3 regions of the Enterococcus montenegrensis genome follow, and region 3 is predicted to be linked to each of the others. Evidence: predicted binding sites of a transcription regulator. Region 3 holds the regulator's gene; each other region holds the start of a gene.
What was found. The regulator HrcA, encoded in region 3, represses chaperone genes, less so after heat shock. The targets are predictions, from matches to a motif close to TTAGCACTCNNNNNNNNNGAGTGCTAA.
Positions count from the first base shown of each region.

Region 1 (10,261 bases), 760 kb from region 3:
TTTTTGAAAGTCAAGGCTATATGTTAGCTTTTCTGACATAAATAATAAAAAATTTTCTGACAAATAAAAAGAACCTTGAATTAACAAGGTTCAGTTGAAATTAAAAAAACTAAAATTATTTTTTATTTTGATGAAAAACAGCATTTACTGCGTTAGCGACTGCAATTTTAACATGTTCATAAGTTAGACCACCTTGAACGTACAATGAAAACGGTTCCCGCAAAGGACCATCTGCACTTAACTCAATACTCGCACCTTGAACAAAAGTTCCTGCTGCCATAATAATATCGTCTTCATAACCAGGCATATAAGAAGGTACCGGGGCAACAAAGGCATCTACTGGTGAAAAACGTTGAATAGCTTGTGCGAAGGTAATCATCGCATCTTTTTCTTTAAGTTCGACTAATTGAATCAAATCTGTTCTAGGATCGTCCCACTTAGGAGTTGACGCAATAGCATATTCTGCTAATAACGCTGATGTGAAAACTGCACCTTGAATAGCCTGGCTAACGACATGAGGGGCTAAGAAAAAACCTTGGAGCATATCGTATACATTGCCTAACATGGCGCCGCCTTCTGCCCCTACACCTGGTGTAGTTAAACGATAAGCACACTTTTCAATTAAATCTTTTTTCCCAACTAAGTAGCCACCCGTTTTGGCAATACCGCCGCCAGGATTTTTAATCAAAGAGCCTGCCATTAAATCAGCTCCTACTTGTGTTGGTTCTAATAATTCAGCAAATTCGCCATAACAATTATCAACAAAGATAGTGACATCTGGCGCAATTGTTTTAACAAAATCACACATTTCCTTAATTTTTGCAATGGTAAATGAAGGTCTGGCAGCATAGCCACGGGAACGCTGAATAGCAACCACTTTGGTTTTTTGATTAATTTTTGCTTTTACAGCATCAAAGTCGACTTCCCCTGAGTCTGTCAAATCAGCTTGACGGTATGAAATGTCATACTCTTTCATTGAACCAATTCCATTTCCGGCTAAACCGATTACCTCAAGCAAGGTATCATAAGGTGTCCCCGTAATATAAAGTAGTTCATCCCCAGGACGTAACACCCCAAATAAAGCCGTAGCAATTGCGTGGGTACCCGAAACAATTTGTGGGCGCACTAATGCTGCCTGTGTACCAAACGTTTCTGCATAAACGGCTTCTAAAGCATCCCGTCCCATATCATCATTTCCATATCCTGTTGAAGGTAAAAAATGCGTTTCTGAAATATGCTGATTTGAAAATGCGCGTAAAACTTTATTTTGATTGCTCAAAGCAATTTGCCGTAACTCTTCTTGTCGTGGCGCAATTTTTTGCTCAACTCGCTCAATTGCGGCTACCAAAGACGGATTAAATTCATCTGTCCAATTCATCTTCCATTCTCCTTATCACACTGGCTTCAGGTAATGCAAAACCTTTGACCAAGTATTTTTCTGATTCTGGCAAAAACTCTTCATGCACCAGTAACGTTTCACTTTTCAGTTGTGCCAGTAATTTTCCTTCATTTTGTTTTAAATAAACATTGTAAGGTTCTAAGTTTTCCATCAGTTGCAAGCGCACAGCCGAGGTCAATTCAGCTTTACTGCGGCTACTCTTAGCTGAAATTAATACGTTGGGAAATAGGGTTGGCACAAATTGTGCTTTATCAATTTTATCAGCCTTATTGTAGACCGTTAAAATCGGGGTTTTATCAAAATCCAATTCTTTCATCAGCTCTAAAACTGTCTGCTCTTGTTGGGTACGATCAGGTGAACTGGCATCAACAACATGCAACAACAAGTCCATATCGCGACTTTCCTCTAACGTAGAGTGAAAAGCATCAATCAACTGCGTTGGTAAATCTTGAATAAAACCAACCGTATCCGTTAACGTAACCTCAAAACCTTCCGGCAGTTTCCAGCGTTTTGTCAAAGGATCTAATGTTGCAAAAAGTTCATCTTGTTCATAAGTTTTTGCTTCTGTTAATACATTCATAATCGTGGACTTGCCAGCGTTGGTATAACCAATTAAACCAATTTGAAAGCGATTGTTTTTTCTTCTTTGACGCGTACGTTCCCGATGGGCCGCCACGTCTTTTAATTCTCGCTTAATTGCTGTTATCTTATTACGAATATGGCGTCGATCTGTTTCTAACTTGGTTTCACCAGGCCCTCTTGTACCAATCCCTCCACCTAAGCGAGATAAATATTTACCTTGACCCACTAAACGGGGCAATAAATATTCTAATTGCGCTAATTCTACTTGCAGTTTTCCCGCTTTAGACCGTGCCCGCAAAGCAAAAATATCTAAAATTAACTGCACGCGGTCAATAACTGGCACTGCTACAAAATCGGCAATAGTTTGGCTTTGACGTGGTGTCAGTTCATGGTTGAAAATTACCAAATCTGCTTCATAACTTTCGACTAAATTTTTTAATTCCGTCAATTTTCCTTTTCCGATAATTGTTTGACGATCCACTTGGGGCCGTTTTTGAATTAACGAAAAACAAACTTCTCCTTTAGCCGTTTTGGTCAAACCTTTTAATTCTTGCATAGATTCACCAAAATTTTTCCAAGTCTCTTCGGTTTCTACCCCGACTAAAATAACTTTTTCTTGTTCCATGCTACTCCTCCAACCACGCTTGTATTTTCTGCTGCAAAGCTTCAATTGCTTCTGGTTGCGTAATCAAATCGACCCAAGTTGTCACTTCCATTCGGTTACGAAACCACGTTAATTGTCGTTTTGCGTAACGTCTTGAATCTAATTTAATTGTCTCTTTCACCTCATCAAGACTAATTTCACCTTTAAAATAAGGGAAAAATTCGCGGTAACCAATCCCTTTTGCCGCTTGGACATCTTCATAATCTTCTAAAAGGGTTGCTTCTTTTGCTAACCCAGCAGCAAACATCAACTCTACCCGCTGATTAATACGCTCATAAAGCACCTCTCGCTCTGTGGTTAAAGCGATTAAAAAATCATCGTAAAGCTTTTGCGGTTCATCTTTAGGTTTTGTAATGCTATGACCGGTTAAATCAAAGACTTCTAATGCACGGATGACTTTTCGCTCATTATTAAAATGAATTTTTTCAGCGGCTAGTGGATCTTTTTTTAAAAGCAGCTGCCACAAAGCCACTCTCCCCTCTTTTTGGGCGTAAGTCTGATATTTTTGTCGCAAATGCTCCCCCTGTTGCCCGAAATCTTCTGGCGCGCCTAATTTATAATCATAAAGCAGTGCCTGGATATAAAGACCTGTTCCGCCAACAACAATGGGCAGTTTACCTTTGGCTGAGATTGCCGCAATTTTTGCTCGCGCTTGTTTTTGAAAATCAGCAGCTGAATACGCTGCCGTAAAATCACAAATATCAATCAGGTGATGGGGAATGTCCGCGGCTTCTTTTTTGGTTACTTTGGCTGTCCCAATATCCAATTGACGATAAACTTGTAATGAATCCCCGCTAATAATCTCACCATTGAATTTTTGGGCTAGCTTAATACTTAGTGCTGTTTTTCCCACACCAGTTGGCCCTGCAATCACTAATACTTTCATTTTTATCCTCATTTATTTGGCTTATTTCGTGCATTTTTTACATATTGCTGTACTTTTTCTGGGAAATTGGTAATAATTCCTGCCGTATTTAACGCAACACATTCCTTCACTAGGGTTTCATCATCAATCGTCCAAGGACGCACAGCTAATGGTAAATCAGGTAATGTTGCTTTATTTTTCAAAACCCAGTCGATTTTAGGATGGATACCTTCAATATATGGTCGGTCCAGTGCTTGAAGTACCTTTTTATCACTGGTGCTTAAAATCAAATCTAGTTGTGTGTCAGGTTCTAATTTATGAATAATATCTAAGGAATCAATATTAAAACTACAATACCAATGTTTAAAAGGCCAAAGACGACTTGTCATTAAAGTAGCTGTTTTCATTTCGATTTCAGGATAATGGTAGTGATCGGTTTTTAGTTCAATTAACAATACTCCTCGGAAATTGCGCATGACTAATAAATCCAACACTTCTTTTAAGGTTGGTACTTTAGTATTTTGATAGCTTTCAGAAAACCAACTACCGGCATTTAATTTTTTTATTTCAGCCAGGTTTTTTTCTCGAATCAAGCCTTTTCCATTTGTCGTTCGCTCAACGTCTTCATCATGCATCACAATTAAGTGACCGTCTTTTGACAAATGAACATCTAACTCAATCACGTCACTATCTGCCCGCACTGCTTCGGCAAAAGAAGGTAGTGTATTTTCCGGTCGGCTACCACTGGCACCGCGATGGGCTACGATTTGTGTCATCACCGTTGCCTCCTTATCTTTTTCTTCATTAGTAATTGTACCACTTCTATCTGTATTTTATGTACCAGACAGCTACTCTAACATGAAATAAATACCGCAAAAAAGATGAGAAGACACCTTGCATCAGCTTCTCATCTTTTTTTAAAATTATTACGCGCTAAAATAGGTCAACGTACTATCTGAAAGTCGCTTTAACTCTGTTTTTCTTTCATTGATCAATTCTGTTAAATCGTCGGAAAAATGCTCCATAATCACACGACCACCCTTATAAGCGTAACCTCCAACTTTAATCGTTTCATCTGGTGACAAAATAACTTTTCGTTGCGCAATATTTTTGAAAAATTCTTCTAAAATGTAGTTTGGTAAATAAAAATTATTTTGAGCTGCAAATGATTGCAAGTAAGCATAGTCATCAATTGTGATATAACAATCATCAAAGGCATCAAAGCTGACATATTCTTCCATTAAGACGCTACGCTTTTGTAAAATTTCATTGATTTTTTTATTTAATTGGTTTAAGGTTTCAATTTCTTTTACTTTGTGTTCCAAAGTTCGTCGTTTTTGCTCTTTTTTCTCGTCATAACGAATACGTAAATTAAAGGCAATGGTAACGATTAAAGCACCCACCAAAACACCAAAAAAACCGGCTGCTGCTACTGCTATCATATTTTTCCTCCTTAAATTCTCTTGTCTTTTATTTTAGCATAACTTCTGTGGGATTCGCATTTTTTAACTGTTTTTAGCCACCCTTTTGTTATCTATTTTGATCTGCTATTTTTGTTAGCAAAAAAATATTCATTCTCTGAGTTTTTCATTTGACCTATTTTGACCTATTGGTTATACTTCTTTTTAGAGGTTATCGCTTAAATGTGCTAAACTTGAGACGTACAATAATTAACGTCGATTTGATTAAAGGAGGACTTTACATTATGAATTTAATTCCAACAGTCATTGAACAATCATCCCGCGGCGAAAGAGCGTATGACATCTACTCACGTTTATTAAAAGACCGCATTATTATGCTAAGCGGTCAAGTTACTGACGACTTAGCAAACTCAATCATCGCCCAATTACTTTTCTTGGACGCACAAGATTCTGAAAAAGATATCTATGTATACATCAACTCACCCGGTGGTAGCGTAACAGCTGGGATGGCAATTTACGATACAATGAACTTTGTTAAAGCCGATGTGCAAACAATTGTAATGGGCATGGCTGCTTCAATGGGCTCATTTTTATTAACAGCTGGCGAAAAAGGCAAACGTTTTGCTTTGCCAAATGCCGAAATCATGATTCACCAACCATTAGGTGGTGCACAAGGCCAAGCAACTGAAATCGAAATTGCAGCGCGTCACATCTTACAAACCCGTGATCGTTTGAACCATATCTTAGCCGAACGCACAGGTCAACCACTAGAAGTCATTGAAAAAGATACTGATCGTGATAACTTTATGACCGCTGAACAAGCGAAAGAATACGGTTTGATTGACGAAATTATGGTGACAAAATAATTGATAAAAAAAGAATTGAGACTTTTGTCTCAATTCTTTTTTTGTTTACCTTTATTATAGTCACCAAAAATTCAATTTGTTAGATTACTTGTGCTGCTTTCTTTTTTTAATTAAAAGAGTGCCCTTTTATCATTTAGGATTGGGCGATAACGATTTTGCCAGCAGCTGGATGACCCGCAATTTTTTCGTGAGCCAAAATGACGCTGCGCAATTCAAAAGGCAAAACTTCTGCAATATTAACAACCAATTTGCCATCCCCATAAGCATTTAGCAAATATTCAAAAGCAGTTTGGTCCTGGTATTCTTTTTTAGGGGCAAAACTTAAATACGTCCCATCTTTACGATCTGCTGGATTTGGCAGTTCATTTAAAGCAACATATGTTCCGCCAGGTTTTAAAATTTTCAGACCAAGATCTGCACTTTTACTCCCTTTTGTCGCGTCAATTACAATATCCGCCTGTTCAAAAAATGTTTTTGCCGGACTCGCTGTATCATAGGCAACAAACTCATCTGCTCCCCAGTTTCTAATTTTCGCTTCATTTTTTTGGGCCGCACTTGCTAGAATATGATTTTTATTTTGATGCAACATTTGTACAAGTAAAGACCCCACTCCACCAGAAGCACCTAACACCATCACGGTTTGACTACTGTCAACCTGTAGGAGTTCAAAAAGTAAATTGTACGCTGTGATTCCGGTTGTAACTATGCTTGCTGCTTTGGGAAAACTCATTGTCTCAGGGATTTTTGCCGCTTTTTTATTTGGCAAAACGACCTCTTGCCCATAAGTTCCGCTAATTGGGTGAATCACTACGCGATCGCCAACAGCAAAATCTGTTTCGCCAGGAAAAATTTCTGTCACGATTCCAGCCGCATCATTGCCCATTACATAAGGAAATTTCAAACTGCGAAATTCTTGCTGCGCCCCACTTCGCAAAGAAATATCGTAAGGATTAACGGCAAAAGCCTGCACTGCTACCCGGATATGGCCTGGGGTAATTTCTCTTGGTTGGTCTGTAATCGTCTCAAATACATCATGGGGCTTTCCATAACCAGTTATAGCAAAACGTTTCATCAAAAATTCCTCCTTTTTACCTTTGTCTAAAGTGTAGCGAGGAAAGAAAAAAAGCGCAACGATTTGCGCTTTAACTGCTTTCACAAAACGATGAGTCAAATTTGATCTCCAAACTTGCAATAAGATCTCAGCTTTCGTTTAAATATTGAAACTTTGTTAAAAGAGCTCTTATCTTTACTGACTTACCTCTGAATATTTTCCTGCTTGAAATTCTTGGCCCAATTGACAATAGTGGGTGATATTGGCTTTATTTTTAGCAATTTCAGCTTGTGTTAAAGGGCGGATAACTTTGGCTGGTCGTCCAAAAGCCAAAACATTTGGTGGGATAACCGTTCCTTGCGTTACCAAAGAACCTGCGCCGATTAAACTATTTTCACCGATAACGGCGTGATTTAATACAATCGAACTCATGCCAATTAGTGCGCCTTGCTCAATTTTGCAGCCATGAAGCATGCATTGATGTCCCACTGTAACATCCTTTGCAATTTCTGTCGGTGCGTCATGGTCAACATGAATAATCGTACCGTCTTGAATATTGGTGCGATCACCAATCTTGATAAAATTACTATCCCCACGAATCACGCTGTTAAACCAAACAGTGACATCTTTGCCCAAGGTTACATCCCCAATGACAACAGCATTTTTTGCGATAAAGTTTTTCATAATTTTCTTGTCATCTCCAAAAATTTTTCTACATTATATCATAAGCAACTCCAGCTAACGCGAAAGATAATGAAAGCTTATATAAACCAAAAATAAGAGCAGGTCTACTTGCTTTACTTTTCAAATGACGCGATGAAAATCTATACATTTTTTATAAAAATACCGACCAGATTTCTCCAGTCGGTAGTGATCTAACGATGAGCATTCACTTCATGCTCTCATTTTTTATTTAATCGTAATCTCCATCTTCAGCAAACTGACTTTGATAGAGCTTGCTATAAAAGCCACCTTCAGCTAATAAGCTTTCATGGGTGCCTTTTTCAATAATTGAACCTTGGTTCATCACTAAAATTAAATCAGCATCACGAATAGTAGATAGACGGTGGGCAATAACAAAACTTGTGCGCCCTTCCATGACTTTGTCCATTGCCTTTTGAATTAAAGCTTCCAAACGGGTATCGACAGAACTTGTCGCTTCATCCAAAATTAAAATCTTCGGATCTGAAATAACTGCCCGCGCGATGGTTAACAATTGTTTTTGCCCCAAGGAAACATTATTTCCTTCTGCATTAATCATCATTTCATAACCGTCTGGCATCGTGCGGATAAAATGATCCACGTTGGCCGTCTTAGCGGCATCCACTATTTCATAATCCGTTGCATCTAATTTCCCAAAACGAATGTTTTCACCGATAGTTCCTTCATAAAGCCAAGCATCTTGCAATACCATCCCAAAAACCGAACGGACATCGCTACGCTTCATTTTTTGCGTATCGACACCGTCAATTTTGATGGCACCAGCATTTACATCATAAAAACGCATCAATAAATTAATTAGCGTTGTTTTCCCAGCTCCGGTTGGCCCAACAATTGCCACCGTTTGCCCTGCTTTTACAGTAAAATTCAAATCTTTAATCAACGGTTTATCTAAAGCGTAACTAAATGAAACATGGTCAAATTCCACATCACCTTTTACCACTGCTGGTAAAGGAATATCAGCATCATTTAATACTTCTTCTGCTTCATCTAAAATTTCAAAAACGCGGGTTGAAGCAGCTGATGCGCTTTGTAAAACAGAAGAAAGCTGTGTGATATTACCTAAAGGCTGACTGATTTGCCAAATATATTGAATAAAGGCTTGCAGTTGTCCAACAACAATTACACCGCCAATAACGTAATAGCTCCCTAAGACCGCCATTACAATATACGTGATATAGGCAGTCAGCGAAACAAGCGGCATCATAAGCCCCGAAATAAAGGACGCTTTAAACCCAAAATGTTTTAATCGGTGATTGACCGTTTTAAATCCGTCTAAGGTTTCTTTTTCCCGACCGTAGACTTTTAGCACACTAAAACCGGTCATATTTTCTTGGACGTAACCATTTAAATCTCCCAAAGCATTTTGCATTCCTTGGAAATATTTTTGAGACATTTTAATAATTCCTCGTGAAATCAGCATTGAAGCCGGAATCATAATAATCGATATCAGGGCCATTGGAACGTTGATGTAAAACATCATTGCAAGTGCCATTATAATTCCCAAAACCGCGTTGACAATTCCGATTAAGGCTTGTTGCATCGCACCACTAACCGCATCGACGTCATTGGTTACACGGGATAAAATATTTCCTTGTTGATTTTTATCAAAGTATGAAACTGGCAGACGATTAATTTTTTCATCAATATCTTGCCGCAGGTCATACATTGCACTTTGGACCACATTGGTTATCAGCAATCCTGACAGCAATTGGGCGATACAATAGCCCACCCCCACTGCAGTAATCCAAATCAAACATTTAAAGACATAATCAAAGTTAATCTTTTGTCCCTCTGCAATATTTTTAGCAACTTCTGTTGTGGGCAAACCTGCAACATAGGGCATTGCCGCATTTAAGGCCACCGTCAAGACGACAAAAAATAAAACTAAAAGAGCCGTAATTTTATAAGGACTCAAGTAACGAGCCAAACGTTTTAAAGAAGAGAATGATTTCATTGTGCCAATTCCTCCTCTGACAGCTGAGAAGCTGCAATATCATAATAAATACTGCAATTTTTCAGAAGTTCTTGGTGCGTTCCCATTCCAACAACATTGCCTTCATCTAAAACAATGATTTTGTCAGCATGCATAATTGTCCCAACTCGTTGCGCAACAATTAGAACTGTCGCGTGAGTCGTTTCTTTTTTCAAACGAGCCCGTAATTTGGCATCTGTTTGATAGTCCAGTGCCGAGAAACTATCGTCAAAAATATAAATTTCTGGATCGCGAATAATCGCGCGGGCAATCGCTAAACGTTGCTTTTGACCACCGGAAAAATTAGTGCCGCCTTCTGACAATTCGGCATCAAAGCCCTTTGGTGTTTGGCTAATAAAATCAGCAGCTTGCGCAATATCAACTGCCCGCTGCATATCAGCTTGGGTAGCGTCTAATTTTCCATAACGTAAGTTTTCAGCAATCGTTCCAGTAAATAAGAGCGCCTTTTGGGGAATGTAACCAATTTTTTGCCGTAAACTTTTTAAGCGGTAATCTTTTACATTGACCCCATCAATGACCACTTCTCCTTCACTTACATCGTAAAAACGCGGAATTAATTGAATTAAAGTGGATTTACCAGAACCAGTACTGCCGATAAAGGCGACTGTTTCACCGGGTTGTGCGGTAAAACTCACATTACGAATCACTGGGCTTTGGGCATGCCCCGGATAAGCAAAGGTAACATTTTTAAATTCGA
Region 1 covers NZ_CP120467.1:2,045,265-2,055,525, forward strand. Annotated here, with positions in the region: gene P3T75_RS09835 (methionine gamma-lyase family protein) at 116-1,378, opposite strand; gene hflX (GTPase HflX) at 1,362-2,606, opposite strand; gene miaA (tRNA (adenosine(37)-N6)-dimethylallyltransferase MiaA) at 2,608-3,531, opposite strand; gene P3T75_RS09850 (glycerophosphodiester phosphodiesterase family protein) at 3,540-4,286, opposite strand; gene P3T75_RS09855 (hypothetical protein) at 4,437-4,949, opposite strand; gene clpP (ATP-dependent Clp endopeptidase proteolytic subunit ClpP) at 5,216-5,797, shown strand; gene P3T75_RS09865 (NADP-dependent oxidoreductase) at 5,931-6,869, opposite strand; gene P3T75_RS09870 (gamma carbonic anhydrase family protein) at 7,044-7,532, opposite strand; gene P3T75_RS09875 (ABC transporter ATP-binding protein) at 7,762-9,525, opposite strand; gene P3T75_RS09880 (ABC transporter ATP-binding protein) at 9,522-10,261, opposite strand, start outside.
Region 1: clpP (ATP-dependent Clp endopeptidase proteolytic subunit ClpP) is a predicted target of HrcA. The motif match lies at 5,136-5,162, and genes of this name have one in related genera.

Region 2 (10,261 bases), 600 kb from region 3:
ACGTGTTACTTTCGTTGGGTCAACGATCCCAGCTTCTACCATATTTACCCATTCACCGTTAGCCGCATTAAAGCCCATACCGATTTCAGCATGTTTTAATTTGTCGATGATAACAGATCCTTCATAACCAGCGTTTTCAGCAATTTGACGTACTGGCTCTTCTAGTGCACGTTCCACAATTTTCACACCAGTTGCAATGTCACCATCTGCTTCAATAGCCGCAACTTCAGCGATAACGTTGACTAGTGCAGTACCACCACCAGAAACCATACCTTCTTCAACAGCGGCACGGGTTGCGTTTAAAGCATCTTCAATGCGTAATTTCATTTCTTTTAATTCTGTTTCAGTTGGCGCACCAACTTTGATTACAGCTACGCCACCAGCTAATTTCGCTAGACGTTCTTGTAATTTTTCACGATCAAAATCAGAAGTCGTTTCTGCAATTTGATTTTTAATTAATTGCACGCGCGCAGCAATAGCATCTGTTTCTCCAGCGCCTTCTACGATTGTTGTATTGTCTTTATCAACGACAATTTTACTTGCTTGACCTAAGCTTTCAATTGTTGCGTCTTTTAATTCAAGACCTAAATCGTCTGTAATTACTGTGCCGCCTGTTAAAGTAGCGATATCTTCTAACATTGCTTTACGACGATCACCAAAGCCAGGAGCTTTTACTGCAACGACATTGAAAGTACCACGAATTTTATTTAAAACAAGGGTTGGTAATGCTTCGCCATCAACATCATCAGCAATAATCAACAATGGTTTTGATTGTTGTAAAATTTGTTCTAACAATGGCAAGATATCTTGAATGTTAGAGATTTTTTTATCGGTAATCAAAATGTATGGATTATCTAAAACAGCTTCCATTTTATCGTTGTCTGTTACCATGTATTGGGATAAGTAACCACGGTCAAATTGCATCCCTTCAACAACGTCTAGTTCAGTTTCAATCCCTTTTGATTCTTCAATGGTGATAACACCATCGTTTCCGACTTTTTCCATTGCGTCAGCAATGTAGTTCCCAACTTGTTCACTACCAGAAGAAACGGCACCTACTTGCGCAATTGCTTCTTTAGAGTCAACGATTGAAGAAATGCTGTGTAATTTTGCTACTGCTGTTTTAGTTGCAAGTTCAATCCCACGGCGAATACCCAATGGGTTAGCACCAGCTGTAACGTTTTTAATTCCTTCTCTGACAATTGCTTGTGTTAAGACAGTAGCCGTTGTGGTACCATCCCCAGCAATATCATTTGTTTTAGAAGCAACTTCAGAAACAAGTTTTGCACCCATATTTTCAAAATGATCTTCTAATTCGATTTCTTTTGCGATTGTAACACCATCGTTTGTAATCAAAGGTGAACCATATGATTTTTCTAATACAACGTTACGACCTTTAGGGCCTAATGTTACTTTTACTGTATCGGCTAATTTATCTACTCCACGCACCATCGCAGCCCGTGCTTCTTCTGCAAATTTAATATCTTTTGCCATGCTAAAACACCTCATTTAATTTTTTTATAACGTTTTTTGTGTGATTATTCCACAATAGCGATAATATCTTTACCATTAACAATTAAATATTCTTTGCCTTCATATTTCACTTCTGAACCAGCATATTTTTCAAACATTACTTGGTCTCCCACAACAACTGGGATTGCGGCTTTTTCACCATTTTCTAAAAAGCGGCCTTCACCAACAGCGATAACTGTACCTGTTTGTGGTTTTTCTTGTGCAGCTGATGCTAACACGATTCCGCCTACAGATTTTTCTTCTTCTTTTGCGACTTCAATGATCACGCGATCACCTAATGGTTTTAACACGATAAATCCCTCCATCAATTTTCATGTATTAGCACTCTCAATAGTTGAGTGCTAACCTACAAGAACTATATTACTCATTTTACCCCCACAATGCAAGTTTTTTCCCTTGTTTTTTTATTGAAGAAATTTTGCCTATTTTCCGAAGTAATTGTCTTGCGAAAATGATTCAGGTATACTTTTATTAGACAACTAAAGGAGTAGTTAAATGTCACAAATTAAATATAGCTTTTCATCAATTTTATGTTATGCTTTCGTTTTTTTAATTCCTGCTATTATTAAAATAAACAACGGTGAGACCCTCACTGCTGGTTTATCTTATTTAATCGGCACTGGTGTTCTAATTTTTTTATACCAAAAAGTTCCGCCTTTATCCTTTGAAAAAAATCCGATGAGTCGAAAAAAAATTATTCTCACCGGACTGATTGGTATTTTATTGACCGTCTTATTAATCGGCATCACTGGCTATATCGAAACTTTTTTTAGTATAAAAAATAATTTTAATCGCAGTCTCAATATGATGGAAGTTTTGTGGCAGCGGCCTATTTTTGCAGTTATAGCCACTATCTGTGGTCCCATTATGGAAGAACTCGTTTTTAGACGGGCTTGTATTGGCTTTTTTGGTGAATATTTTTCTTTACCTTTGGCAATTTTATTTAGTGCAGCAGCGTTTGCGCTGGTTCACACCGATAGTGATATTTTAGTCTACTTTATTTTAGGTTGCTTTTTATCCTTTATTTTCGTCAAGACAGGTTCAATTAAAACGGCCATCCTTAGTCATTGCGGTGCTAATATTTTAGTATTGCTTATTCAAGTATTGCGCTTTACACTTTAATCCTTTATTTTAACAGGCTTTTTTTTAGCAAAAAAAGTAGCTAACCGCTAAAATAAAGGATGTAGTGGTTTTTTATTTTTAAGGAGGCGTTTTAATGAAAATTGGAATTATTGGAGCCACAGGTCATGTCGGCAGTCATCTACTAAAAGCGGCATTAGACGATCATTATGATGTTACAGCGATCGTTCGTAGCCCTGAAAAATTGCAAGTAGCTGTGCCCGTGCTAAAAAAAGATCTTTTTGATTTAACAACTGCTGATCTCTCTGATTTTGATATTGTGATTGATGCTTTTAACGCACCCCACGGACGAGAAGAAATGCATAAAACAAGCTTGCTTCATTTAGCTAAAATTTTGCGGAAAACATCTGTCTGGTTAATTGTAGTCGGCGGCGCTTCTTCTTTGTATTTGAATACAGAGCGAACAAAACGCTTGCTAGATACCATTCCAGCCAGCTCTCCCATTCATCCAACGGCGTCAAATATGGCCCAATCATTGGCTGAGTTAAAAGAATTTCCTGATGTTGTTTGGACTTATGTATCACCTGCCGCAAACTTTATCTATGATGCCCCTTTTACTGGTAAATACCAAATCAACGAAGATATCTTGGAAAAAGATAGTGCTGGAAAAAGTGAAGTCAGCATGGCGGATTATGCGAAGGGTGTTATGGATTTAATCAAACAGCCACAAAAGAATATTCACATCAGTATTGCTGGCGATAGTACAAATTATTAAAAAAACTTCGCTAACGCCCTTTGCTCTCAAAAATTTCCGCGGAAATTTTAGAAATTATTCCGCAAATTTTTGAAAATATCGCCTTATTCCTAAAAGCGTTAGCCCATGAAGCTAGACCCTTAAAAAAGCGGCATAAACTTGATCTACTCTTTAGCAATAAAAAAGCGGAGACAAAATTTTGTCCCCGCTTTTTTACATATAACTGTCGTTTATTCACGACTTTTTTCATATCAATACTTAAATTGCAAACAATTCACTGGCTTGATCTGGGTCTGTATCGTAAATTTTAAAGTTATAATCCACACCTAAATCATGTTCTTTCAAAATATTTTTCATCGTTAAATGGGCGAGCTCTTTCATATTGTTTTCTTTACTTAAATGCCCCAAGTAAATTCTCTTCGTGCTATCTCCGATGATATCTGTCATAACCAGTGCACCATCTTCATTTGACAAATGGCCTCGATCCCCTAAAATTCGTTGTTTTAAACTCCAAGGATAAGGTCCCATCCGCAACATTTCCAAATCGTGGTTACTTTCCACTAAATATGCATCTGCATCGCGAATAATCCCACGAACATGATCACTGCAATAACCAGTATCTGTCAACATTACAAAAGATTTGCCGTCTTTGTGAAAACGATAAAATTGCGGTGCCGCTGCATCGTGAGAAACGCCAAAACTTTCAACGTCCATATCCCCAAAGGTTAGAACCTTCCCCATTTCAAAAATATGCTTTTGCGCGACATCAATTTTACCTAGCATACCATCCATTGCTTGCCAAGTTCCTTCATTGGCGTAAACATCCAGACCATATTTTCTAGCCAATACTCCCACACCATGAATGTGATCGCGATGTTCATGGGTAACTAGTATTGCATCTAAGTCCGCTGGATCTTTACCTACTTCTGCTAATAAAGATGTAATTTTTTTGCCAGAAAGACCGGCATCCACTAGCAGTCGTTTTTTTCCGCTTTCAATATATAAAGAATTACCAGAACTACCACTGGCTAACACACTAATTTTTAAAGCAGCTTCTGCCATCTGCTAGACTTCCCTTCAACTAAACTAAAGCGTGATTGAAATTTACAACCTCACCTTCTAAACGATTTTTATTATACATACCTTAATTGGTATTTTCCACCTTTTGCAACGTATTATTTGTAATAATACGATTTGTAAAGGCGTTCACTGTTTCAATTTGAACATTATTTTTACCAGTTTCCACAGCTACTAACCAGGCAGGCACATAAACATTTTTACCTCGAACTTGTAAAATCATCACATAAGACAGCTGGCGCCACAAAATTTTGGATTTTGCTGGTAGTTTGTTATTGATGTAAAGCGTATTGACAGCATCTTTTTCACTGTATAAGCCCATCTTTTCCCGTAGTTTTTCAATTGCAGACAGATGGGTTTGCATATAACGAGAAACACGCAATAGACCGTCATTTTCTTCTAAGATAATTTCCATTTTACTTGTGTCATCATAAAAAGGAATACCTTCAAAGCTTTGGGCACAAATAATTTCTGGATATTCTGGATCTGTTAACGACTCATGGGGGACATACATGTATTCTTGTCCAAATAAAACTTCATTTGAATCCTTCAAAAAAGAATCCACATTCTCTTTGGTTTCTTTACTATCTTTAATATAAAAATTCGTACTCGGCGTATAAATGAATTGACTGTGATTTTCTCCAACAAAGTTTGTCCCGCTGTTGAAGGCTGCACCGTTTTTTTCCTTAGCCGTATTGACAGCTTCATTCATATTTGTTGGTACCGCAGCCAAATAATATCCTTCTTTTATTTCTGAAGAAAGTTTGCCTTTGATACTAATCTCGTCTGCTTCCAAACGCTGTAAGATATCAATTTTTTGATTCGTACTAGAAACGTTACCTTCTTCATTTTTAGTAGCGTGATAAATATTAAATAAAAAGATATTCACACCCAGAAAAGCTAAGAAGAAGATCCATTCGATTTTTTTAAAATCCAATTAATCCGCCCCCGTTTCCTGCTGGATTTTAGCAATTAAACTATCATAAGAATACCACTGACCATCATAGCGGATATACCACATCGGGACTAAATCTACAACACCACTAGTGGCAGATAGATCTTGGCGACCATAAGCAATCACAAGCGATTGAACCAAACTTTGATCGACCCCCATATAAGCCAGGTTTTCAATAATCGTATGACTTGGCGGTAATTCCACGACCTCATCAGAAGGAATCGGTACTTGGATTGCATTCATACTTGAGAGAATTTGGACCGGCAAAGCACCGTTATCTGTTTTACTTTCCCCGTTTATTTTTAAATTAACTTCCCCTTGATAAGCATCCCCAAACACAGGATAGCCTTCCACGAAAATACGGTAAGTAATTTCATCTTTGTCGCGATCAAAATAACGTAAATTTCCCAAATTAGCACCAAGGCGTGTGATATAACTGAAGCTTTGGGAATAGATATCGCCCTCACCACCACTTAAGTCAATCTCTCCACGAAAATCAATGAGCTGCTTGTCTTCTTGAATACTCATATTTTCAGTGCCATCATATAAAACAAGGTTGCTAGTTTCTTCATTCATTTTTACATCTTGGGGATTTGTGAAAAATGCATCCCGGAATGTTGTATAAGATAAATTAGAAGCAATATAGCTATAGCGCTTCAATTTGACCGGCGTTTGCGTATTGTATTGCATACTACTGATGCGATTTTCTTCATTCATTTGCAGCCAATTTTTTTCTGCGGCTTGGCTTGCAATTTGCGTAATCTTCAGCTCATCAATGGTTACTGGCACCTCGACAATTTGATGACGGCGCATATTAATAAAGCGAATTTGATGACTGTCAAAGTCAAGCTGCACCTTAGTAAAATGAACATCTTGCAATTTATCTAATGCTAAGTCTAGATTAAACATTTCAACATATTCCTTCACTAAAAATGGGCCAAAATATGAAAGTTCAACGCCATTTTTAATATCAACATCAGCAAAAAATTCTTCATCGCTGTCATAGTTTTTTTTCTCAGGGGTACCAAAACTAGCTTTATTCACTAGATTTTGAACATCCCCAATAATTGTGTCTGTAGATGTCTGCTTAATATTGCCTTCACCATTGACCCATACCAAACGTAGCGGTAAAAAAATGTCGGTTGCTTTTCGGATATTCTGGGTCGTACTGACAATCCGTTCTGCTTGCTTATTGGTTTGCAAATTACTGCGCGCAGTCGGGCTCAACCAAATCATATAAGAAAGATAAAAACTTAATGCGATTAAAAAAATCAAACCGATACGAATAATACGTTCGGATATTTTCATTCCCACCATTCCCCCTCATATGGTTCATAAGGTAATGTAATAAAGAAAGTAGAGCCTTTGCCTTCTTTACTTTCAGCCCAAATACTACCACCATGGGACTTAATTACTTCTTTTGAAATTGCTAAGCCTAGGCCTGTACCACCTTGTTTTCGTGCTCGCGCCTTATCGACGCGATAAAAACGATCAAATACTTTTTGCAAATCTTTTTTTGGAATACCTAATCCTCTGTCTTGAACGCTCAAGACGATGTTATTATGCGTTTCCATCAAACGAACAGTAATCGTGCCGCCGTCTGGTGAATACTTGATGGCGTTATTCATGATATTATCAATCACTTGCATCATTTTATCGGTATCCACTTCAACCCACAATTCCCGTTTGGTAAATTCTCGCCGAATTGTATATTTTTTCTTTTGATCCTGGGAATTCATCATCATATCAAAACGATCCAAAACAAAATTCACTAGTTCATTAAAATTAATATATTCTAGTTGCATATTATTTTTACCATTATCCATCCGCGATAAATTCAAAAGATCGTTGATCATGCGAATCATACGGTCGGTTTCATCTAGCGTTACTTTTAAGAAATTTGGTGCAATTTCTTTGTCTTGCCAAGCACCTTCACTCAAAGCTTCAATGTAACTACGCATACTGGTCAAAGGTGTCCGTAATTCATGGGATACATTTGATACAAACTCCCGGCGTTCTTGCTCTGTTTTTTCCTGTTCGGTTACATCGTGCATAACGGCTACTAAACCACTAATAAAGCCCGATTCACGCCGAATCATGGAGAAGTCCGTCCGCAAAATAATTTCACTGCCATCTGGTGCTTCACGAGAAATTAACATTTCATCAGGATTTTCCAAAAGTTTTCGCAGGGTATAATCTTCTTCAATATCTAGTAGTTCTAAAATCGAATGTCCCACTGCTTCTTCACTGGTGACATTTAAAAGGTTGATTGCCATTTCATTAATCGTAATGACTTTTCCTCTTCGATCGGTGGCGACAACACCATCTGTCATATGCGACAAGACACTATCTAGCCGATTTCGCTCTGCTTCCATCGCTTCTTGCGTTTCTTCGATCCGATCTCCCAGTTGATTAAATGTTTCAGCCAATTGCCCTAACTCATCTTTACCATGAACAGCCACCTTACGACTATAATCTCCTCTGGCTATTCGCCTTGCTTGTTCTCGCATTTCTCCAATCGGTTGTGTGATCGAGCGGGAAACCAATACCGCCACGATTATTGAAATGGCCGCCGCGATAATCGAAGCAGTAACAAAAATCAGAGCCGTATTTTGAATTTCTAAGTATTGTTTTTCAATATCACTCTTAATGTAAACAGCTCCGATAATGCTATCCCCTGTAGGAGATTGAATTGGTTGTACATTAATGTAAACTCGATTTCCTGTTGTATCATCAATGGCCATCTCAGATTTTACGGCTAAATCATCAATATCGCGATAATCATTTTTTTTGCCGCGGGCACTACGATCAGAAACATTGGTAGTCGCTCTCACAATGCCTTTTTCATCCACAACTCGAATTTCAATAATATCGCCGCTTTTATTCGTGTCAATAATCCGCTGAATAGAAGCATCCGCTTCATCGGTCTCTTTATCATTGTCTTTACTCAATTCTGAGCCAAGCGTGCCGGATAAACTGGCAGCTTGTCGGTTCATACTCGTGGTAAAACTTTCGATCGTTTTATTTTCCAATCCGCGAATAAAATACGCCCCGATAATCTCGATCGAAATAATTAAGATCAAGATAAATGCCAGGGCGATTTTAAAGTTCACTGATTGAAAAAAGCGAACTTTTTTATTCATTCCATTACTCCTGTTCCGGATTGCGTAAATAATAGCCTACGCCTCTTCGTGTCACCAAATAATTAGGATGGCTTGGATTATCTTCAATTTTTTCCCGCAGACGACGAACTGTTACGTCAACGGTTCTGACGTCGCCAAAATAATCATAACCCCAAACGGTTTGTAATAAGTGTTCTCTGGTCATTACTTGACCTAAATGCTTTGCCAAATAATGTAACAATTCAAATTCTCTATGGGTCAGCTCAATCGCCTCACCATTTTTCATAACCATGTAGGCTTCTGGTTGAATGGTCAAATCTCCAATGACAAGTTCGGAGTTTGGCGCTTCTTCAGCTTCTTTTGCCGCAGTAGAACCACGACGCAAGTTGGCTTTAACCCGAGCAACTAATTCACGGTTTGAAAACGGTTTGGTTACATAATCATCTGCGCCCAATTCCAGTCCTAAAACTTTATCGATTTCAGAGTCCTTGGCTGTTACCATGATGATTGGCATATCATAGTTTTTGCGCACTTCCCGGGCCACTTCTAGCCCGTCAATTTTTGGTAACATTAAATCCAATAAAATCAAATCTGGCTCGACTTCTTTCACTTTTTCTAGGGCTTCTTCCCCATCAAAAGCAGTGTGTACCTCATAACCTTCTTTGGTTAAATTGAATTTGACGATATCTGAAATTGGTTTTTCATCGTCAACAACTAATATTTTCTTCATTAGAAGACACCTCTTTATGCTTCTTAAATTTGTCTCTATTATTATAACTCATTTTGACAGGCATTTCATTAAATGGAAAATTTCCTGCTCTAGCAGCCTTTTGAAAAGAAAAAGCTTAACAAAAGAGTAAGAATTAAGTCAAATAACACACCTTTTTTCTGACTTTGATTCTTCACTTGTTAAGCTTCCTTCATTATTTTTTTTGATTAGTCTAACGCTTGAATCCCAAAACCTAATAATCCAGGACCAGTATGGACAACCAACGCTGGGGAAATTTGCCCAAAGAAAAATTCTTTGACTTGGGGAAATTCTTTTTTCAAGTGCGCCAACATCATTTCAGCCTCTTCTTTTGCATCACCATGAGCAACTGCTAATCGAACTTTTTGATGATTCCCGATTGCTTCAGAAATCAAACGCACTGATTTTTCCAAACTTTTTTTGCGCCCTCTGGCTTTGGCAACGGTATAATAAATTCCTTCATCATTGCATGAAATTATCGGATTTAATTTTAATGCATTGCCTAAAATCGATGCGACTAAACCAATCCGGCCGCCTTTTTGCAAATATTCTAAAGTTGCCACATTGAAGTAAACTTTGTTTTGCAACACTTCTTTTTCCAATTGGGCGATTAATTCGGTAAAAGATACTCCTGATTGCAATAGTTCTGCTGCTCGAATCGCTTGCAGGCCAGCACCAATACCAATATTTTTCGTGTCAAATGCATAAGTAGTTAAACCTTCATAATGCTCGCCTAAAAGACGAACAGCATTATTTGTCCCGCTCAAACCACCAGAAATCGTAATCGCTAAGACATGGGTAAACCCATCAGCTTTGATTTGATCAAAAATTTTATTAATCGTATCGCCATCAGGTAATGAAGTAGAAGGAATTTCCTGACTTAATTTGGCATAAATCTCTTCTGGGGTGATATCTACTTTATCGGTGTATTCCCGATCTTTATAAATAATTTTTAAAGGAATCGTGTACATACGATTTGCGGCAACAATTTC
Region 2 covers NZ_CP120467.1:688,968-699,228, reverse strand. Annotated here, with positions in the region: gene groL (chaperonin GroEL) at 1-1,494, opposite strand, end outside; gene groES (co-chaperone GroES) at 1,539-1,823, opposite strand; gene P3T75_RS03325 (CPBP family intramembrane glutamic endopeptidase) at 2,029-2,655, shown strand; gene P3T75_RS03320 (NAD(P)-dependent oxidoreductase) at 2,750-3,388, shown strand; gene P3T75_RS03315 (MBL fold metallo-hydrolase) at 3,626-4,429, opposite strand; gene P3T75_RS03310 (two-component system regulatory protein YycI) at 4,512-5,381, opposite strand; gene P3T75_RS03305 (YycH family regulatory protein) at 5,382-6,707, opposite strand; gene walK (cell wall metabolism sensor histidine kinase WalK) at 6,704-8,542, opposite strand; gene yycF (response regulator YycF) at 8,547-9,251, opposite strand; gene P3T75_RS03290 (DegV family protein) at 9,458-10,261, opposite strand, start outside.
Region 2: groES (co-chaperone GroES) is a predicted target of HrcA. The motif match lies at 1,852-1,878, and genes of this name have one in related genera.

Region 3 (10,261 bases):
AAACCGGGTTTTAGTAACTTATGGTTTAAAAGCTTTGCAGCAGACGCAAAGATTGGGTTTGCAAGCATTGTTAAAAATTAGTGGGGTAGAAGAAAGTAAACTAGACGAACAAAGTATCGGGTTTGCTTTGGCCCCGCGTTTAAATGCCATTGGTCGCCTGTCTGATCCTAATGAAGCTGTCGACTTGTTAAAAACTTTTGATGAACAAAAAGCAATCTCTCTTGCAAAGGATTTAGATGAAATTAATCAAAAGCGTAAAAGCTTAGTTGAAGAAATCACCAAAGAGGCACTTGCGTTAATCAATAGCCAAGATGCAATTCACATTGTCGCGCAATCTGGTTGGCATGAAGGGGTATTAGGGATTGTAGCCGGCAGAATCTTAAAAGAAACCGGTAAGCCGGCAATTGTTTTGACGATAAAAGAAGATGGTATCGCAAAAGGTTCTGGTCGTAGTATTGCATCATTGAATATGTTTGCAATGTTAGATGAAATGCGGGAACTATTCACAAGCTTTGGTGGTCATCATGCTGCTGTGGGTGTTAGTGTTCCTGTTGCAGCCCTTGATCAATTCAAAGAAAATGTTGCTGCTTATGCTGCTGGACATAAAGAACAGCTGGTCGGTAACACGCTAGCTATTGACGGTATTTTGAATATAGCAGATGCTACAATTCCTTTAATTAAAGAGTTGAAACAACTGGCGCCTTTTGGCATGGACAATCCGCAACCTTATTTTATGTTGCAGCATATCTTTGCTCGTGATTTAAAAACGATTGGTGCTGATAATAATCATTTGAAATTTAATGCAACTGACGGTGAAAATACGCAATTAACTACGATTGGCTTTGGTTTTGGTAATCAATTAACTTCAATTGAAAACAACGAACTTTCAATTGTAGGGCAACTACAATTGAATGAATGGAATGGCCGACAATCACCGCAGTTGCAATTGATAGATTTTGCAGCTGTAGGCTTACAGCTAGTAGATTTACGTGCCAAAAAGAAGCGACAAAATCTTCAATTTGATGCGAACACACTGTTTGTTTGTTTTGGTAATAAAGTTCCTACAGATATAAAAACTCAAATTCTAACACAAGTGCATCATTTTAAAGACTTAACACATTTAAAACTGGTGGTACAAGAGGAAAATTATTCCAGTATTGCATTTTTGGACTGTCCGATGGATGCCCTCGTTTTAAAAGAAATTTTGTCGCTGACGGATTTCCATCAGTTGTATTTAGTCTTAAACGCCGATGATGATGCGTATTTAGATGGTTTGGGGACAAGGGAACAGTATGGTCGACTCTTTAAACTAATTGCACAACAAGATACGCTAGATGTCCGATATAAACTTCCTAGCATTGCGCAATTTTTAAAAATACCAGAAAAATTATTAATTTTTATGATTCAGGTGTTTTTTGATTTAGAATTTGTTACAATAAGCGATGGTCTTTTACACAAGACAGAAGTTGATGGCAAAAAAGATCTTACTACCAGTGTGGTTTATAAACGTAGACAACAAAAAATCAAAACAGAAGAATTTTTATTGCTAAGTGATATGGCAACTTTAAAAACTTGGTTTGAAAACTAGGAGGAAAAAACATGGATTTAAAAGATTATATTGCAAGTATTCCCGATTACCCTTCAGAAGGTATTGTTTTTCGCGATATTTCACCTTTAATGGCTGATGGTCTGGCTTATCGAGAAGCAACAAAACAAATCGTAGACTATGCAAAAGAAAAAAGAATTGATATGGTAGTTGGACCAGAAGCACGTGGGTTTATTGTGGGCTGTCCAGTTGCTTATGAATTAGGTGTTGGGTTTGCTCCAGTTCGTAAAAAAGGTAAATTACCTCGTAAAACAATTGAAGTAACCTATGACTTAGAATATGGGACAGATACACTGACACTTCATGAAGATGCTATTAAACCTGGCCAACGCGTTTTAATTTGTGACGACTTATTGGCAACCGGGGGAACGATTAAAGCAACGACAGAATTGGTTGAAGAATTAGGTGGCGTAGTTGTGGGCTGTGCTTTTCTAATTGAACTAATGGACTTACACGGTCGAGACAAAATTAAAGACTACGATATGATTACATTGATGGAATATTAAGCACCTCTTACCTTGCAATCTTTATTGCAAGGTTTTTTTATCTTTTTTAAGATTTTTTACAATAAAAAGCATTGATTTGGCTGCTTTAGCGCCATCTAGCATCGCACTAACTCTGCAAGAAATAAGTTAAAATTTTAAGAAATTTGTGATGCAATATATTGAAGTTCGGCCTTATTGTAGGTGTGTGAAGAGTTTGAAAAACTTTTCTTAGCTGTGGTTATTGTTTATTTGAAAGGAAATAATTATTGCTCATACTAGAGTGAGTTTAGAATGAAAAATCTGGTTACCACTATTTATAAAATAGTAGCTTTTCAATGTGGGTAAATTATTTTTATATTTTTTTGCGTTTTGTGAATCATTTCCTTTGTGAGGTGAAAAGGAATTGTTGTAAAAATGTTCTTTTGAAAGGAGAAAAAATGTAATTTAAAATTGGCAGAGTTTTTTTTTAAGAAAAAAGACGGATTTTGAGATACTTGCCACAAGCAGAGAAATTTCTTCTAAGTTTGTGATTGGCTATACTACATAAGAAAGGGGAATGAAGATGGATTATGAAGTATTGCTTTACTATAAATACACAACAATTGAGGAGCCGGAAGTATTTGCACAAGAACATCTGGCCTTTTGTAAAAAATTAGGATTAAAAGGACGGATTTTAGTTGCAAAAGAAGGTATTAACGGCACTGTCTCAGGATTAAAAAAAGCAACTGCGGCATATAAAAAAGCATTGAAAGATGATCCTCGCTTTAAAAATATTACGTTTAAAAGTGATGAAGCAACGGAACACGCCTTCAAAAAGATGTTTGTCCGTCCGCGGCGAGAAATTGTGTCGTTGCAATTATCCGATGATTTTAGTCCTAATGAAGTTACAGGCGCATATTTGTCGCCAAAAGAATTTAAAGAAGCTTTGTTGGCCGAAGATACCGTTGTGATTGACGCTCGCAATGATTATGAATATGATTTGGGCCATTTTCGGGGTGCTGTGCGACCAGAAATTCGTAATTTTCGCGAATTACCTCAGTGGATCAAAGAACATAAAGAAGAGTTTATGGAAAAACGGGTAGTCACCTATTGTACCGGTGGGATTCGCTGTGAAAAATTCTCAGGCTGGTTAGTAAAAGAAGGATTTAAAGATGTCGGACAATTAGATGGTGGGATTGCAACTTATGGCAAAGATCCAGAAGTTAAAGGAGAATTATGGGATGGTAAAATGTATGTTTTTGATGAACGGATTAGTGTAGAAATCAATCACGTTGATAAAAAGGTTGTTGGCCGTGATTGGTTTGACGGAACTCCTTGTGAGCGTTACATTAATTGCAGCAATCCGGAATGTAATCGCCGTATTCTGGCTTCGGTTGAAAATGAGACGAAATATTTAGGTGCTTGCAGTCAAGCTTGTCGAAACCACCCTCAAAATCGTTATCGTCAAAATACTTATGCCAAGTAATAACAAAAAACAATATGAAGTAAAAGGTTGAATCTAGATTCAACCTTTTTATAATTTCTCAATTTAGCTTGTCATAGAGTTAAAAAAATAGACGGTAATTTTAAAAGAGTTGGTTAAAAAACCGCCATTTTTCCACGAAGGAATTTACTTGTGGTAAGATAGACGAGAAAATGAAACGATTGAGAAAAAAGTAATGTTAATTGAGAGGAATTAAACCATGCAACAAATGAAAAAACCAAAAGACGCGGCAATATCAGCCTATATCCACATTCCCTTTTGTGAACATATCTGTTATTATTGCGACTTTAATAAGGTCTTTTTAGAAGGGCAGCCTGTCGATGAATACATCGCTTGTCTTTTAAAAGAAATGAAACTTACGCTAGAAAAAAATCCCATAAAAAAAAGTCCAACTTTATACGTTGGAGGTGGAACACCAACTTCACTTTCAGCTGGCCAACTAGATACCCTTTTAAGGGGAATTAATGATCTTTTCCCAATGGAGACTGTTACCGAATTTACCGTGGAAGCAAATCCTGGTGATTTGACTTTAGACAAATTACAAGTGATGAAAGATCACAGTGTGAACCGTCTTTCCATGGGCGTACAAACATTTGACGATGTTTTGCTAAAAAAGATTGGACGTAAACATACAGCTAAAGACGTCTATGACACAATGGACTTCTTAGAAAAAGCAGATTTTCAAAATGTTTCGATTGATTTGATTTATGCGCTTCCGGGTCAAACATTAGCAAGTTTTCGCGATACCTTAAAACGGGCAATTGAATTAGATTTACCCCATTACTCGTTGTATTCCTTGATTTTAGAAAACAAGACGATGTTTATGAACTGGGTGAGACAAGGGCGCTTGGAGATGCCGGATCAAGAAATTGAAGGTCAGATGTTTGAAGAAACGATGTTAGCTATGCATGATACCGGAAAATTTCAGTATGAAATTAGTAATTTTGCTAAGCCAGGATTTGAATCCCAACATAATTTAGTTTATTGGAATAATGAACACTACTTTGGTTTTGGCGCTGGAGCAAGTGGCTATCTAGGAAAAACGCGTTATAAAAATTTTGGTCCAATTCAACACTATTTAAAACCATTGAAAAACGATCAACTTCCTATTTATGAAACAGAAGAGTTAAGTCGCAATAACCAAATGGAAGAAGAAATGTTTTTGGGATTACGTAAAAAAGCTGGTATTTCTAAAGCTCATTTTGCAGAAAAATTTGGGCAAGAGCTGACGGCTGTTTACGGAAATGTTTTGGCAGATTTGGTAAGCAAACAATGGTTGCTTGAAACAAAGGACAATGTCAGACTCACTGAAAAAGGGTTATTGATTGGAAATGAAATTTTTGAGAAGTTTTTATTAGATTGATTTTCTAAATTGATGTAAGCCTTGATATGATTGAAAAAAACGATTAGCACTCTATATCAAAGAGTGCTAATTTTTTGTTGCTTAATTCTTGACATTAAACTTTCTTGTGGTATATTAATATGTGTTAGCACTTAGATAGACGGAGTGCTAAATACGAGGTGATGAATATGTTGACAAAAAGACAACAAGATATTCTGCGTCTCATTATCCAACATTATACGAAGACCGGCTTGCCGGTGGGTTCTAAGTCTTTAATGGCAGCAGGAATTAATGCTAGTTCAGCAACGATCCGCAATGATATGAAAGCTTTAGAAGAAGCAGGTCTCTTACAAAAGACGCATTCTTCTTCTGGTCGTATTCCTTCGATGGTGGGTTACCGTTATTACGTTGACCATCTTTTAAAGCCTACTCGTGTAGCAAAAACGGATATGCAAGTAATCAAGCGGTCTTTTGGAAAAGAATTTCATGAGATTAACGATATTATTCAACAATCTGCTGAAATTTTATCCAATTTAACCAGCTATACTGCCTTGTCCTTGGGTCCGGATATGAAGGATAGACGTCTGACCGGTTTTCGAATTGTCCCGTTAAATAGTCGTCAAGTGATTGCGATTATCGTAACGGATCAAGGCAATGTTGAAAGTCAAGTCTTTGCCTTGCCGCAAAGTGTCAGCGGAGCTGACTTGGAAAAGATGGTACGGATCATCAACGACAAATTAGTGGGTGAGCCGTTACTAACGGTTTACCAACGTCTGCGTACTGAGATTCCGATGATCTTGCATAAATACTTTCAAACAACAGAAGGTATTTTAGATTTATTTGATTTAATGTTGGGTCAAGTTTTTGAAGAAAAGGTCTTTGTCGGCGGTCGCATGAATATGATTGATTTTGAACCTGCTACTGATGTGGATCAGTTCAAATCAATTTACCGCTTTATGAAAGACCCTGAAGAGTTGATGCAGCTTTTAATTCCACCAACAGATAACATTGATATTCGTATTGGTGATGAGTTGGGCAATGACTTATTTCATAATATGAGCTTAATTCAAGCCAGTTATGATATTTCTGGTCATGGTAAAGGTGTGATTGCATTATTAGGTCCTGCAAGTATGCAGTATTCTAAAATGTTTGGTTTACTTGATGTGTTTTCCAGAGAACTAGCCGAGAAATTGGCGGAGTATTATCGTTCGCTCGACGCAACAAGTTAAAAAAGAAATTTGCGTAGAAAGGTGGCAAGTTCAGTGTCAGAAAAAGATCAAGAATTAAAAGATCAAGAATTAAAAGATCAAGAATTAAAAGATCAAGAGGTAGCGGAAGCTACTGAACAAAAAGATTTGGAACAAGAATCTGTCACAGATGAATTAACTGAACTGACAGCAAAAATTGATGAAATGGACGACCAATTATTACGGGCAAAAGCAGAAATTGCGAATATTACCAATCGTAACCGTAATGAAAGAGAACTTTTACAACGTTATCGTTCACAAGACTTAGCAAAAAAACTATTACCGGCTATTGACAATTTGGAGCGAGCAATGGCAACAGATGTCTCGGATGAACAAGGCATTAATTTGAAAAAAGGTGTTGAAATGACCTTAGCTAGTTTGCAACAAGCTTTAAAAGAAGAAGGAATTGAAGAGATTGCTGCTGAAGGCGAAGCTTTTGATCCCAACTTCCATCAAGGTGTGCAAACTGTTGAAGCAAGTGATGATGCACCTGCCAATACAATTGTGCAGGTACTACAAAAAGGCTACAAGTTACACGATCGCGTCTTACGACCAAGTATGGTTATTGTAGCCCAATAAATTTTAAAAAAATTACGAGTAACTATTAAAGGAGCGTTTTATTATGAGTAAAATTATTGGTATTGACTTAGGTACAACAAACTCTGCAGTCGCAGTCCTAGAAGGCGGCGAAGCAAAAATTATTGCAAACCCAGAAGGTAACCGAACAACTCCTTCTGTTGTATCATTTAAAAATGGCGAAATTCAAGTTGGGGAAGTAGCAAAACGTCAAGCTGTAACCAACCCAAATACTGTTTCTTCTATTAAACGCCACATGGGCGAAGCAGGCTACAAAGTTGAAGTAGAAGGAAAATCTTATACACCACAAGAAATTTCAGCAATGGTATTACAATACATTAAAGGCTTTGCAGAAGACTACTTAGGTGAAAAAGTAGAAAAAGCTGTTATTACAGTTCCTGCATACTTTAACGATGCACAACGTCAAGCAACTAAAGACGCTGGTAAAATTGCCGGTCTTGAAGTAGAACGGATTGTCAATGAACCAACCGCCGCTGCTTTAGCATATGGCTTGGATAAAACAGATCGTGATGAAAAAATCTTAGTCTTTGACCTTGGTGGTGGTACTTTTGACGTATCAATCTTGGAATTAGGCGATGGTGTCTTTGACGTATTATCAACTGCTGGGGATAACCATTTAGGTGGGGATGACTTTGACAATAAAATCATCGATCACATGGTAGCAGAATTCAAAAAAGACAACGGCATCGATCTTTCAAATGACAAAATGGCAATGCAACGTTTGAAAGATGCTGCAGAAAAAGCCAAAAAAGACTTATCTGGTGTGACAAGTACACAAATCAGCTTACCATTTATCACTGCAGGAGACGCTGGTCCTTTGCACTTAGAAATGACATTAACACGAGCAAAATTTGATGAATTGACAGCTGACTTAGTTGAACGGACTAAAGTACCAGTTCGCCAAGCGCTAAAAGATGCTGGTTTATCACAATCAGAAGTAGACGAAGTAATTTTAGTAGGTGGTTCAACTCGTATTCCTGCGGTTGTTGAAGCAGTTCGCAAAGAAACTGGTAAAGAACCAAACAAATCTGTTAACCCAGATGAAGTTGTAGCAATGGGTGCTGCTATTCAAGGTGGTGTTATTACAGGTGATGTTAAAGATGTTGTCTTACTAGATGTAACCCCATTATCATTAGGTATTGAAACAATGGGTGGAGTCTTTACAAAATTAATTGACCGCAATACAACCATTCCAACGAGCAAATCACAAGTATTCTCAACTGCCGCAGATAACCAACCTGCTGTTGATATTCATGTGTTGCAAGGTGAACGTCCAATGGCTGCAGACAACAAAACATTAGGTCGTTTCCAATTGACAGATATTCCAGCTGCACCTCGTGGTATTCCTCAAATCGAAGTAACATTTGATATTGATAAAAACGGGATTGTAAATGTATCTGCTAAAGACTTAGGTACACAAAAAGAACAAAAAATTACGATTAAATCTTCATCAGGTTTATCAGACGACGAAATCGAACGCATGGTAAAAGATGCAGAAGCAAATGCGGAAGCTGATAAAGCACGTAAAGAAGAAGTTGACTTGCGCAATGATGTAGATGCTTTATTATTCTCTGTTGATAAAACATTAAAAGAATTAGAAGGTAAAGTTGACGCAGATGAAGTGAAAAAAGCAGAAGATGCGCGGGATGAATTAAAAGCTGCTGTTGAAGCTAATAATTTAGAAGATATGAAAGCAAAACGCGATGCGTTAAACGAAATCGTCCAAAATTTAACAGTTAAATTATACGAACAAGCAGCACAACAACAAGCTGATGCTGACCCAACACAAGCACAAGGTGGCGCTGATGACGTTGTCGATGCTGATTTTGAAGAAGTTGACGGCGACGATAAATAATTTTGTAAAAGTGAAATAGTTCGCTGTGTAGGATTAGAAAAAAGCCAAGGCCTAGCTTTGGCTTTTTCTATGAGATAGTTCAGCTTCCTAACAAAATGTGTTAAAATACCCAAGTGAGACTAAATGTATGTGGAGGGAAAGCCTATGGCAGACAAACGTGATTATTACGAAGTCCTCGGGCTACAAAAGGGAGCTTCCGATGACGAAATCAAAAAAGCATATCGCAAGCTTTCCAAAAAGTATCATCCTGATATTAATAAAGAACCTGATGCAGAAGACAAATTCAAAGAAATTTCGGAAGCTTATGAAATTTTAAGCGATCCGCAAAAACGGGCGGCATATGATCAATATGGTCATGCTGGTACTGATCCGAATTACGGCGGAGGCTATGGTGGCTTTGGCGGCGGTAATTATGGTGGATTCAGCGGTGGCGGTAGTTTTGGCGGTTTTGAAGATATTTTTGAATCCTTCTTTGGTGGTGGCGGCGGTCGTTCTGCTGATCCCAATGCACCAAGACAAGGTGCTGACTTACAGTATGCGGTTAATTTAAAGTTTGAAGAAGCCATTTTTGGGGTGGAAAAAACGGTTAAATACAATCGTGAAGAAGTCTGTCATACTTGTGGCGGAAATGGTGCTAAACCAGGTACACAACCCGTGACGTGTTCAAAATGTCATGGTTCTGGTACGATTAATGTTGAACGCCAAACGCCTCTAGGACGGATGATGAGTCGTCAGACTTGTGATGTATGTCATGGAACAGGTAAAGAAATCAAAGATCCATGTCCAACTTGTCATGGATCAGGTCATGAAAAGAAAGCTCATGAAGTAAAAGTGACTGTCCCTGCCGGAGTGGAAGATGGGCAACAAATGCGTCTACAAAACCAAGGAGAAGCTGGTGAAAACGGTGGACCTTACGGTGATTTATATGTTGTCTTTCGCGTAGAAGAAAGTGACATTTTTGATCGTGATGGGGCTGAAATTTATTATGAATTACCACTTAATTTTGTTCAAGCTGCATTAGGGGATGAAATTAATGTGCCGACAGTTCATGGTGAAGTGAAATTAAAAGTTCCAGCTGGAACACAAACCGGAACGAATTTCCGTTTACGTGGTAAAGGTGCGCCAAAATTGCGGGGAAGCGGAAATGGTGATCAACACGTAAAAGTGAAATTGATTACACCTAAAAATCTAAGCGAAGAGCAAAGACAAGCATTGCGTCAATTTGCTGAAGTTAGTGGAACAAAATTGACTGAACAACAGTCAGAAGGCTTCTTTGATAAAATGAAAGATGCCTTTGGCGGTAAGAAAAAATAAGATAAAAGAGTTCATCAGAGAAATCTGATGAACTCTTTTTCTTTTGAAATTGGAAGAAAGTTAATTTTAGACAACCGTTTATTTTATAAATAGTAACGAAAATTATATCCATATCCTAATTTTCTTAAAAAATATTTGTTAAAAAGTGACTTATGTTTTTTGCCGCTTTATCTAATTTTGTGAAATTAAATAATTTCGTGAAGCTTTTCTTATTTTGAGTTATAGTTAGAATAGTCAGATAAAAGGAGTGGTAGAATGCGCGTTTTTGCTAGCCCCCAAGTTTATATCCAAGGATTTGCGGCTTTTCAAACAGAACTTTTATGCTTGCAACG
Region 3 covers NZ_CP120467.1:1,284,754-1,295,014, forward strand. Annotated here, with positions in the region: gene recJ (single-stranded-DNA-specific exonuclease RecJ) at 1-1,588, shown strand, start outside; gene P3T75_RS06300 (adenine phosphoribosyltransferase) at 1,600-2,112, shown strand; gene trhO (oxygen-dependent tRNA uridine(34) hydroxylase TrhO) at 2,654-3,556, shown strand; gene hemW (radical SAM family heme chaperone HemW) at 3,774-4,937, shown strand; gene hrcA (heat-inducible transcriptional repressor HrcA) at 5,105-6,145, shown strand; gene grpE (nucleotide exchange factor GrpE) at 6,179-6,742, shown strand; gene dnaK (molecular chaperone DnaK) at 6,786-8,615, shown strand; gene dnaJ (molecular chaperone DnaJ) at 8,760-9,929, shown strand; gene P3T75_RS06335 (iron-containing alcohol dehydrogenase) at 10,185-10,261, shown strand, end outside.